DNA from 2 places in the Rahnella sp. CFA14(1/10) genome. Region 1 is predicted to be linked to the other one. Evidence: predicted binding sites of a transcription regulator. Region 1 holds the regulator's gene; the other holds the start of a gene.
The links. The regulator Fur, encoded in region 1, represses iron uptake genes when iron is present. The targets are predictions, from matches to a motif close to ATAATAATGAGAACNACTATCAA.
Positions count from the first base shown of each region.

Region 2: the regulator Fur is predicted to act here: its motif matches at 2,079-2,101, upstream of EVX52_RS16980 (Nramp family divalent metal transporter).

Region 1 covers NZ_SEWS01000001.1:677,651-682,530, forward strand. Annotated here, with positions in the region: gene EVX52_RS03385 (methyl-accepting chemotaxis protein) at 1-131, opposite strand, end outside; gene fldA (flavodoxin FldA) at 553-1,080, shown strand; gene fur (ferric iron uptake transcriptional regulator) at 1,392-1,847, shown strand; gene chiQ (ChiQ/YbfN family lipoprotein) at 1,980-2,315, opposite strand; gene EVX52_RS03405 (OprD family outer membrane porin) at 2,329-3,741, opposite strand; gene glnS (glutamine--tRNA ligase) at 4,226-4,880, opposite strand, start outside.
Region 2 covers NZ_SEWS01000008.1:158,275-163,154, reverse strand. Annotated here, with positions in the region: gene mgrA (L-glyceraldehyde 3-phosphate reductase) at 1-133, shown strand, start outside; gene EVX52_RS16985 (DUF2502 domain-containing protein) at 293-727, shown strand; gene EVX52_RS16980 (Nramp family divalent metal transporter) at 802-2,031, opposite strand; gene EVX52_RS16975 (NupC/NupG family nucleoside CNT transporter) at 2,448-3,635, shown strand; tRNA gene EVX52_RS16970 (tRNA-Ala) at 3,769-3,844, opposite strand; tRNA gene EVX52_RS16965 (tRNA-Ala) at 3,916-3,991, opposite strand; gene EVX52_RS16960 (formate/nitrite transporter family protein) at 4,345-4,880, shown strand, end outside.

The DNA of each region.
Region 1 (4,880 bases):
TTTTTGGTATTTTGGGTCAGTGTGTCAAGGGAGGTAACGGTGTATAGGGAAACACCCGCCCACATGACACAAAAAATGCCAAGAATTGTTAACAAAGCGGCCCTGATGGTAATATTTTTTAAAAACTGCACGATATGCCTCTCTCGAAACATGACTGTTTCTGGCCTGAGGATTGAGGGGGATGCGGAGAATCAAGACAGGTAACCAGCAGGCAAGTGCCCCAGGACATGTTTGAACACCTCTCCGGGCATCGATTTCTTTATTATGTTGAGATTGCTCTCGCATCATCTATCGGCGGAATATTCTCGAAATTTAGTATTGTGACGACTTATTTCTTCAATTTGCGTTTGACCTTATTCAGCCTGAGGTTAACGCACCCTGCGTGAAAGCACACAAAGGCGATAACACTTAAAAATATTGCCCGATAAACTTATTCCCCAGCTAAGAAGGCGAGCAGAAGCATATTCTCCGCCGCACGAGTTTGCTATCATCTGCATTATTATTGCCTGCGTTGCAGAGCACTTCATTGAGAACAAGAGGTTAGGTAATCTTATGGCCGTTGTAGGTATCTTCTTTGGATCCGATACAGGTAACACCGAAAACATCGCAAAAATGATCCAGAAACAGTTGGGTAAAGATGTTGCAGAGGTGCATGACATTGCGAAGAGCAGCAAAGAGGATCTGGAAAAATTCGATATTTTGCTTATCGGTATTCCAACCTGGTATTACGGTGAAGCGCAGTGTGACTGGGACGACTTTTTCCCAACGCTGGAAGAGATAGATTTCGAAGGTAAGCTGGTTGCACTGTTTGGCTGTGGTGACCAGGAAGACTATGCCGAATATTTTTGCGATGCACTGGGCACCGTGCGCGATATCATTGAGCCACGCGGCGCAGTGATTGTCGGACACTGGCCTACCGAAGGGTATCACTTTGAAGCCTCTAAAGGCCTGGCTGATGATAAGCATTTCATAGGCCTGGCAATTGACGAAGATCGCCAGCCGGAACTGACCAGTGAACGTGTTGATGCCTGGGTGAAACAGATCACAGAAGAACTCAGCCTTTCTGAAATTATTGGCTAAAAACCCTGTTGGCCCTGAGGATTTATTCTACAATTGAAGGGCCAAACTATTACTGAAATTAACAATTTAACTGCTACAAAATTGTAACTTTCGGTCGTATCAAGGTACACTGAGTTCCTCTGTTTTTTCTATCGATCAAGTCGTTGCATTACCAATGTGACCGGCAAATTGTGATCTTTATTAACAGGCTATCGTTGACGACAATTGGCACACTTGCGTAAACGAAGAGACTAAACGAATAATTTGTGCCGCCGATGCCACAGGCTGCATGCCTCAACTTGATTAGCACATAGTAACAGGACTGAATCCGCATGACTGACAACAACACCGCACTGAAGAAAGCTGGCTTAAAAGTCACGCTTCCGCGCCTCAAAATCCTGGAAGTGCTGCAAGCGCCGGAAGGTCATCACGTTAGTGCGGAAGATCTTTACAAGCAATTAATTGATATGGGTGAAGAAATTGGCCTGGCAACGGTTTACCGCGTTCTGAACCAGTTCGACGACGCCGGTATCGTTACCCGTCATAATTTCGAAGGCGGCAAGTCCGTATTCGAACTGACTCAGCAGCATCACCACGATCACCTCATCTGCCTGGATTGCGGACGTGTAATCGAATTTCGTGATGAGTATATTGAAGGCCGTCAGCGTGAGATTGCTAAGAAACACGGCATCAAACTGACCAACCATAGTCTGTATCTCTATGGTCATTGTGAAGCAGGTGATTGCCGCGAAGATGAGTCTTTGCACAACGATAAACCTGCGCACTAATATGGCATGTGGCAACCCCGTTGCCGACAGGCTGTGAATTCATTAACCGCTGAAAAGCGGTTTTTTTATGTCTGGATTTCAGCAACCCTAAAAAAACCCCGGCACGCCGGGGTTTGATTTCTGCGATTCGTTTTACGGTTTCGGAGCGTTATTGGCCCGGATTTCCTGCCATATCTTTCCGCAATCTGCGGCATACGCCTGACCATTACCGGTTTTGCGTGCCGTAAGACACTGCTGGTAATCCACCACGCGAACCGTTTCCTGTTCCGCAAATTTTTGGTGGGCTTTTTCCTGTTTCAGCACATTCAGCACCGCCTGACAGGATGCCAGTTTATCCGGATTGCCTTCCGCTGTATTAATACAGGCGCTGTAAGCCTCACGCGTTTTGGATATTTCAGCCTGACCGGCTGTCGGCGCACAACCCGCCAGCAGAACAGCGGATACCACGGTCATCAATAATTTATTCATCGACATAGCGACCTCAGAAAATAGTGAATGGAGCGATAACGATGAATTTCACGTCTTTTTCATCCTGGAAAATATTGCCGTATCCGCCGCCCCAGCTTGGAATATCCGAATGATTGTCATACTGGGTGTAATGCAGTTTGAACAATGTCCCTTTCGCACGGCCTTCCTGAATGGTGTACAGCGCATCCAGACTCCAGGCGCTTTCTTTCAGGCGCTGACTCTGGTCGTAAGCCGCGTTAGTGCTCGGCCTGGCATCCCATGCATAAACATAGGAGCCACCGACGGCTAAGCCCGGTAAATCCCATTTTGCCAGGTCATACAACACGCCTGCATATACTGCTTTTTCACCGTTAGCGTTGAAGTCCGAACGGTTGTCCCACCACACATCAAGACGGCCGTTTGAAGAGGAATACGTCGGCGTCATACGTTGCAGGAAGTAACCCTGGTTCCCTTCCGCTTTCACCATCGTCCCTTCCAGACGCCAGTTGAACTGACCCGTGGTATAGCCGAAAGTTAATGCCTGCAACCAGGCCAGACCATCATACAAACTGTTTGGATCATTTTTGTCGCTGATACGATCTTCTGCCCCATAGAACTGATAGCTGGTAGTCAGCGGATTGCCCAGCAAATCTATTTTGTACGAGGCTTTGCCAAAGTACTGATCGACATAACTTTCAGCCTGACCAAACGCGCCTTCCAGCACGAAGTCATTTTTAAAGTCATATTTCGCACCGAGGGAGTGAATATAAGAAACGCCGGTTTTCTTATCATTCTGGCGGAAATCATCCATTTCCAGATGCCAGGGCGATTTATATTCGTCGGCCCACATATAGGAGAAACTCAGTTCACCCGCATCACCGAAATCATGTTTATACCCGGCTTCCGCACCGCGATAAGTCCCCGGCATGAAGCTCCAGTGCGGTGCGATCAACGTCTGCCCTGTGGGCTGAATATAGCCCGCATGTCCCCAGAATCCGCCATATTTAAATTTACCGGCCGCTTTGTAGAGACTGACCCCGCCTTTATCACCTGAGTAATCCTCGTCATAAGCGTGGTTTTTAGAAGAGAATGCAATTTCGTTTGGATGAGTGCTGTCACTGGCTTCGGCTAATTCAATGGCGGTGAAGGCCGCAACGTCGATACCGAACATGTCCCAGGCATAACCAGAGGAAAAATCGAGATTCAGGTTAGCAGTGGAGTGTGAAAGGTTAGTCGCGTATTTGTTGTAGTCGGAATTATTGACGGTGACTTTTGAGCCATCCGGACGGGTTTCTTCTTTGGTTTTGTTCAAATCTTTGCGGTCACGTTCACGCTGCCAGTAATACACGCCACCGGTCAGTGTGGAATCATCGATAAAACCGGCCGCGCTGGCCTCGTGTGAAAACATCATTCCGCCACTCAGTAAAGTGCCGGCGAGAGAATACATGGCAGGTTTCAGGTAAGCCGATCCCCTGCCCCTGTTAAGGTGCTTATGCATAGAGATTCCTCATTTTGACTAAAAATTTCGTGCAAAACCCAAACGGGTATCAAAATCGGCCGTCAGAGACGTAACCGGTTAAATCAACATTAAGAGTATTTTTCGCGACGCGAATTATCAATGGGTAATTAATCATTGATCATCGAAGTATGACAAAGTGCACATAAAGATGAAAAAATGTAACTATATGTCTTAAGGCAGGATCAGACCGACAGATTATTTAAATAGAGAGAATAAACAAGTCACTAAGTTTTACTGAGGAAAGGTTAAAACGTTTCAGCCACGGAAAGCACTGGAAATGAGCGTTTAAAAATCATACATCGGGAACACATTAATTCGCGACGAAAACCAATTTTTTGCAGTAGCAAAATAAAACCCGGACATAAAAAAACGCAGCCTGAGCTGCGTTTTTAAAACCTTATCGCGATGACTTTTATGCGACCGGTTTACTTGCCCATGTATCACGCAGGCCCACGGTACGGTTAAATACCAGATGTTCCGCGCCGGAGTAGCGACTGTCAGCGCAGAAATAACCTTCACGCTCGAACTGCAGGCTGATTTCAGCCTGAGCAGCCACCAGCGACGGTTCAACAAAACCGTGCGCAATCACCAGAGACTCCGGGTTGATTGTGGTCAGGAAATCTTCTGCCTGCCCGGGGTTGGCAACATTGAACAGACGGTCATACAAGCGGAACTCAGCCGGTTTACCTTCTGAAGCCGAAACCCAGTGGATCACACCTTTCACCTTGCGGCCATCGGCAGGATCTTTACTGAGGGTGTCGATATCGTAAGAGCAGAAAATCGTGGTGATATTCCCTTCTGCGTCTTTCTCGATACGTTCTGCTTTGATCACATAGGCATTACGCAGACGCACTTCTTTGCCCAACACCAGACGCTTGTACTGTTTATTGGCTTCTTCACGGAAATCGGCCTGATCGATGTAAATCTCACGGGTAAACGGTACTTCGCGGCTGCCCATTTCCGGTTTGTTCGGATGGTTCGGCATCTTCACCCACTGCACAGCATCACCCGTAAAGTTTTCAATGATCACTTTAACCGGATTGATCACTGCCATAGCGCGCGGTGCA
Region 2 (4,880 bases), on a different contig from region 1:
GCGGGGCGACCGCGTGACGTCTGTCCTGATTGGCGCCAGTAAAACCAGCCAGATCGACGACGCCGTGGGCATGGTCTCACATCGCCATTTCAGCGCAGAAGAACTGGCGGCTATTGAAGGGATTTTAGTGTAAACGGTTACTCTTCAGTATAAAAAACGCGCCTTTATGGAGGCTTCGTAAGCAAACCGTTAAGGCGCGTAAATCATTCAAAACAGGATTGTAAGCAATAGAACCGGTGTCCGCTTCCCCTTATAACTGTCAGCATAAATTATAAGGAATCTGGGGCCACACATGTTAAAACCGGTACTTTTTGCGACTTTGTTCTTTGCCCTGCTCCCTGCGGCGGTACCCACCGTGCAGGCCAGCAGTTTCAGCCTGAATACGCCGGGCCTTTCTATCAATATCGGTGACCGCGACAGGCGGGGTTATTACTGGGACGGCTATGACTGGCGTAACCCAAGCTGGTGGAACGGCTATCGGGGCCACCACTATGGTGCACGCAGCCCGCGCGGCTATTACTGGGATGGTTATCGCTGGCGCGATCATGGCTGGTGGAACGAACGCCATCCGCCACGTCGTCCGATGCCACCGCCGCGTTATTATTACAGCGACCACGGGCGTGCGCATTATGATCACGGCCGCGGGCCGGATCGGGGTCGGGGACATGACCGGGGGCACGGCCATGATGATCACCGGGGCGGCGGGCATGGCGACCACCGCCATTAATCAACTGAATAAAACAAACAAAAACGGGACAGCGTAAACTGTCCCGTTTTTGTTTGTCTGTCGCTGCGCAGGCGTTATTTCAACATACCGATCAGCAGATAGAGGTTAAGGCTGACGACGATCAGCACGATGAACCGGCCCGCCCACTGGACGGTTTTCGTATTCACCATATCACCCATCAGGCTGCGGTTACCGGTAAAAGCCAGCAACGGCAGCAATGCCAGCGCAATCCCGAAGCTCAGCAAGACCTGGCTCATCACCAGAATGCGTGTGGCATCTAATCCCATCAGGATCACAATAAAAGACGGCATCATGGTCACTGTACGGCGAACCCACAGCGGAATGTAGAATTTCACAAACCCCTGCATCACCACCTGCCCGGCCAGCGTACCGACCACTGTTGAAGATAAACCGGCAGCCACCAGACTCAGACCAAAGGTAGTCGCAGCAGCGTGACCCAGCAACGGTTGCAGCGTCAGATAGGCTTCATCCAGCTCGCTGATCCCACTGTGTCCGCTGAAATGAAATGCCGCTGCGGCTGTCGCCATCATCGCCAGATTCACGAAACCGGCAATAGTCATGGCAATGCCGACATCCAGCTTGGTGGCTGAATAACGCTGCGCTTTAGAGGCTTTACCGCCCCGCTGAGTCAGCGAGGAGTGCAGATAGATGACATGCGGCATGATGGTCGCACCGAGTACACCGGCAGCCAGATAGACTGAATCGGCGGTTGGCAGTGCAGGGATCAACATGCCTTTGCCCAGCGCCACCATGCTCGGTTGCGAAAAGAATAACTCAACGATATACGCCGCCGCGACAAAAAGCAGCAAACCGGCGATCACCAGTTCCAGCGGCTTTTGCCCGCGTTTTTGCAGCCCGAGGATAATAAAGGTCGCAATCCCGGTGAGCACCGCGCCTTGTAACAGCGATACCCCGAGAAGCAGTTTAAAGCCAATGGCGGCACCAATAAATTCGGCAAGATCGGTAGCCATCGCGATAATTTCCGCCTGCACCCAGTAAGCCCAGACAGCCGGACGCGGGAAACGATCGCGGATATGTTCGGCCAGGTTTTTGCCGGTGGCAATACCGAGTTTGGCAGACAACAACTGGATCAACATCGCCATGATGTTAGCCCATACCACCACCCACAGCAACTGATAACCGTAAGAGGCTCCGGCCTGAATATTAGTCGCAAAGTTGCCCGGATCGATATAACCGATGGCGGCAATAAAAGCCGGCCCCATCAGTGAAAGCTTCATCTTTCTGGACGCGCGGCCTGTGGATTCGGCCCGGCTGTTCAGCATAGTTAGTTAACCCTTACAATTATTACGCTTACATCAATCATATCTAATTGATAATGATTATCAAGTGCATTTAGAATGATCTGAGTGATTGCTCTGATAGGCAGCAGCTGTAAGCGGGAAGGTAATAACTGAGAGGTGATTCGCTCACCCGATTTCAGAAAGCCAGACGCATCGTACTTTCCTAAAACAGACATTAACGGGCCAGATTCAGAATGCATTACGGCACATGATAAAACTAGCACAGGAATGCTAATTGTGCTTAGTTTTATTAACATCTTGATTTTTTGTGTGATGAGCCGTGATTTGTTGCAATTCGTGTCTGTAATTTCTATATTTGCAATCGACTTCACGTTTTAAATGTACGCGTTACATAAAATGTCCGTCGAAATATAGCCTGCCTCTAATTTGGAGCACCCATGTCCCGAATATTGCACTTTGTATTAGCGTTGGCCGTTGTCGCTGCACTCGCTTTACTGGTGAGCCGTGACCGGAAAAATATCCGTTTACGTTTCATTGTTCAGCTGCTGGTCATCGAAGTCTTATTAGCCTACTTCTTCCTGAATTCTTCTGTTGGTTTAGGTTTTGTGAAAGGCTTCTCAGACTTGTTTGAGAAATTATTAGGATTCGCTGCGGAAGGGACCGGCTTCGTATTTGGAGGCATGAGCGATAAAGGATTAGCGTTCTTCTTCTTGAAAGTTTTGTGTCCGATCGTGTTCATTTCTGCACTCATCGGTATTTTACAACACATTCGTGTACTGCCTTTCGTCATCCGTATTATCGGTACGGTTCTGTCGAAAATTAATGGCATGGGAAAACTGGAATCTTTCAACGCCATCAGCTCCCTGATTTTGGGTCAGTCAGAAAACTTTATCGCGTATAAAGATATTCTGAGCAAAATGTCTGAAAAACGTATGTACACCATGGCAGCCACAGCAATGTCGACGGTTTCTATGTCGATTGTGGGTGCGTATATGACCATGCTCGAACCGCGCTTTGTTGTTGCTGCGCTGGTGCTCAACATGTTCAGTACTTTCATCGTACTGTCGTTGATCAACCCTTATAAAGTTGATTCAGAAGAAGACCTGCAAATCGGTAATACGCATCAGGGCCAGAGCTTCTTTGAAATGCTGGGTGAATATATCCTGGCGGGTTTCAAAGTGGCTATCATCGTTGCAGCCATGCTGATTGGTTTCATCGCACTGATCTCCTGCCTGAATGCATTGTTTGACGTGGTATTCGGTATCACCTTCCAGGGCGTGCTGGGTTATGTCTTCTATCCGTTCGCATGGATGATGGGTGTGCCAAGCCACGAAGCCTTGCAAGTCGGCAGCATCATGGCAACCAAACTGGTTTCCAATGAATTCGTTGCGATGTTGGATCTGCAGAAAGTCGCGACTGAGCTGTCACCTCGCGGCGTGGGCATCCTGTCCGTGTTCCTGGTGTCATTCGCGAACTTTTCCTCGATCGGTATCGTTGCAGGTGCTATTAAAGGTCTGAACGAACATCAGGGCAACGTGGTTTCACGCTTCGGTCTGAAACTGCTGTACGGCTCAACGCTGGTCAGCGTGTTGTCTGCTTCTATCGCAGGTCTGGTACTGGCGTAGTAAGCCAATACAGAACGACAAGAAACCCGCCTCGGCGGGTTTTTTTATGTCTGCAATTCAGGCAGGAAAACCGGAAGGAAAATCACAAACCCCGGAAAGCAAAAAACCTGCCGAAGCAGGTTTCTTTAATATTTGGTGGAGATAAGCGGGATCGAACCGCTGACCTCTTGCATGCCATGCAAGCGCTCTCCCAGCTGAGCTATACCCCCACACGAGGTTGTATCTGTTTACTTTTTGTTTCCCTGGGAAGGAAACAGCCAACTTGCTCTGGAAAGGAAGTTGGTGGAGATAAGCGGGATCGAACCGCTGACCTCTTGCATGCCATGCAAGCGCTCTCCCAGCTGAGCTATACCCCCAATTCATGCCCGTAAAAACGGGTGAACGGGGCGCATAATATGAAACGTCGCTACCCCTGTCAACGGCTAAATCCGTTTCTGAATTCAAGCGCTGAAAAAGCCGTCAAATCCCTCATCCCTCCGGCAAAAAACACCTTTCTTCAGGGAAATTTTCAGACAGACACTTTGTTTTACAAAACACCCGCCAGCCCGCACGATTCCTAGCTTTCTGATCTGCTTACGCATTTCCTTAACATCTATGTCCGAATAATTAATAGAATGTTAGCAGACTATGAAAATCGTCTTGTTTTGAGATAAATCTCAGAATAGACTGCTCGCGCAATAATCATAACTTAAACCATTCGAGCACTCCCATGTCCTTGTATTCACCTAAAGAAATCGCTTCCATCGCCGTCACAGCGGGCGTTAATAAAAGCCGCGCCACCGTGTTGAATTTGTTAATTTTGGGCTTCCTGGCTGGCGCCTTTATCGCCACCGGTTTCCTGTTGGATCTGCATGTAATAGGGACATTACCTGCTTCCTGGGGTTCATTCAGTAACTTGCTGGGCGCTGCTGTGTTTCCGGTAGGCATCATTCTGACTGTATTAGCAGGGGGAGAACTGCTGACCGGTAATATGATGACCTTACCTATCGCCTGGTTCGCGCGTCAGATCAGCCTTTACGCTGTTTTGCGTAACTGGTTCTGGGTGACTGTCGCTAACCTGCTGGGCAGTCTGGCCGTGGCCTATTTCTTCGGTCACGTTCTGGGGCTGACGGAAGGGGCTTTCCTGAGCAAAACCGTGGCAACCGCCACTGCGAAGGTCAATGCAGACTTCATGCACGCGTTCATTTCTGGTATCGGCTGTAACTGGCTGGTGTGTCTGGCAATCTGGCTGGCCTTCGCCAGTAA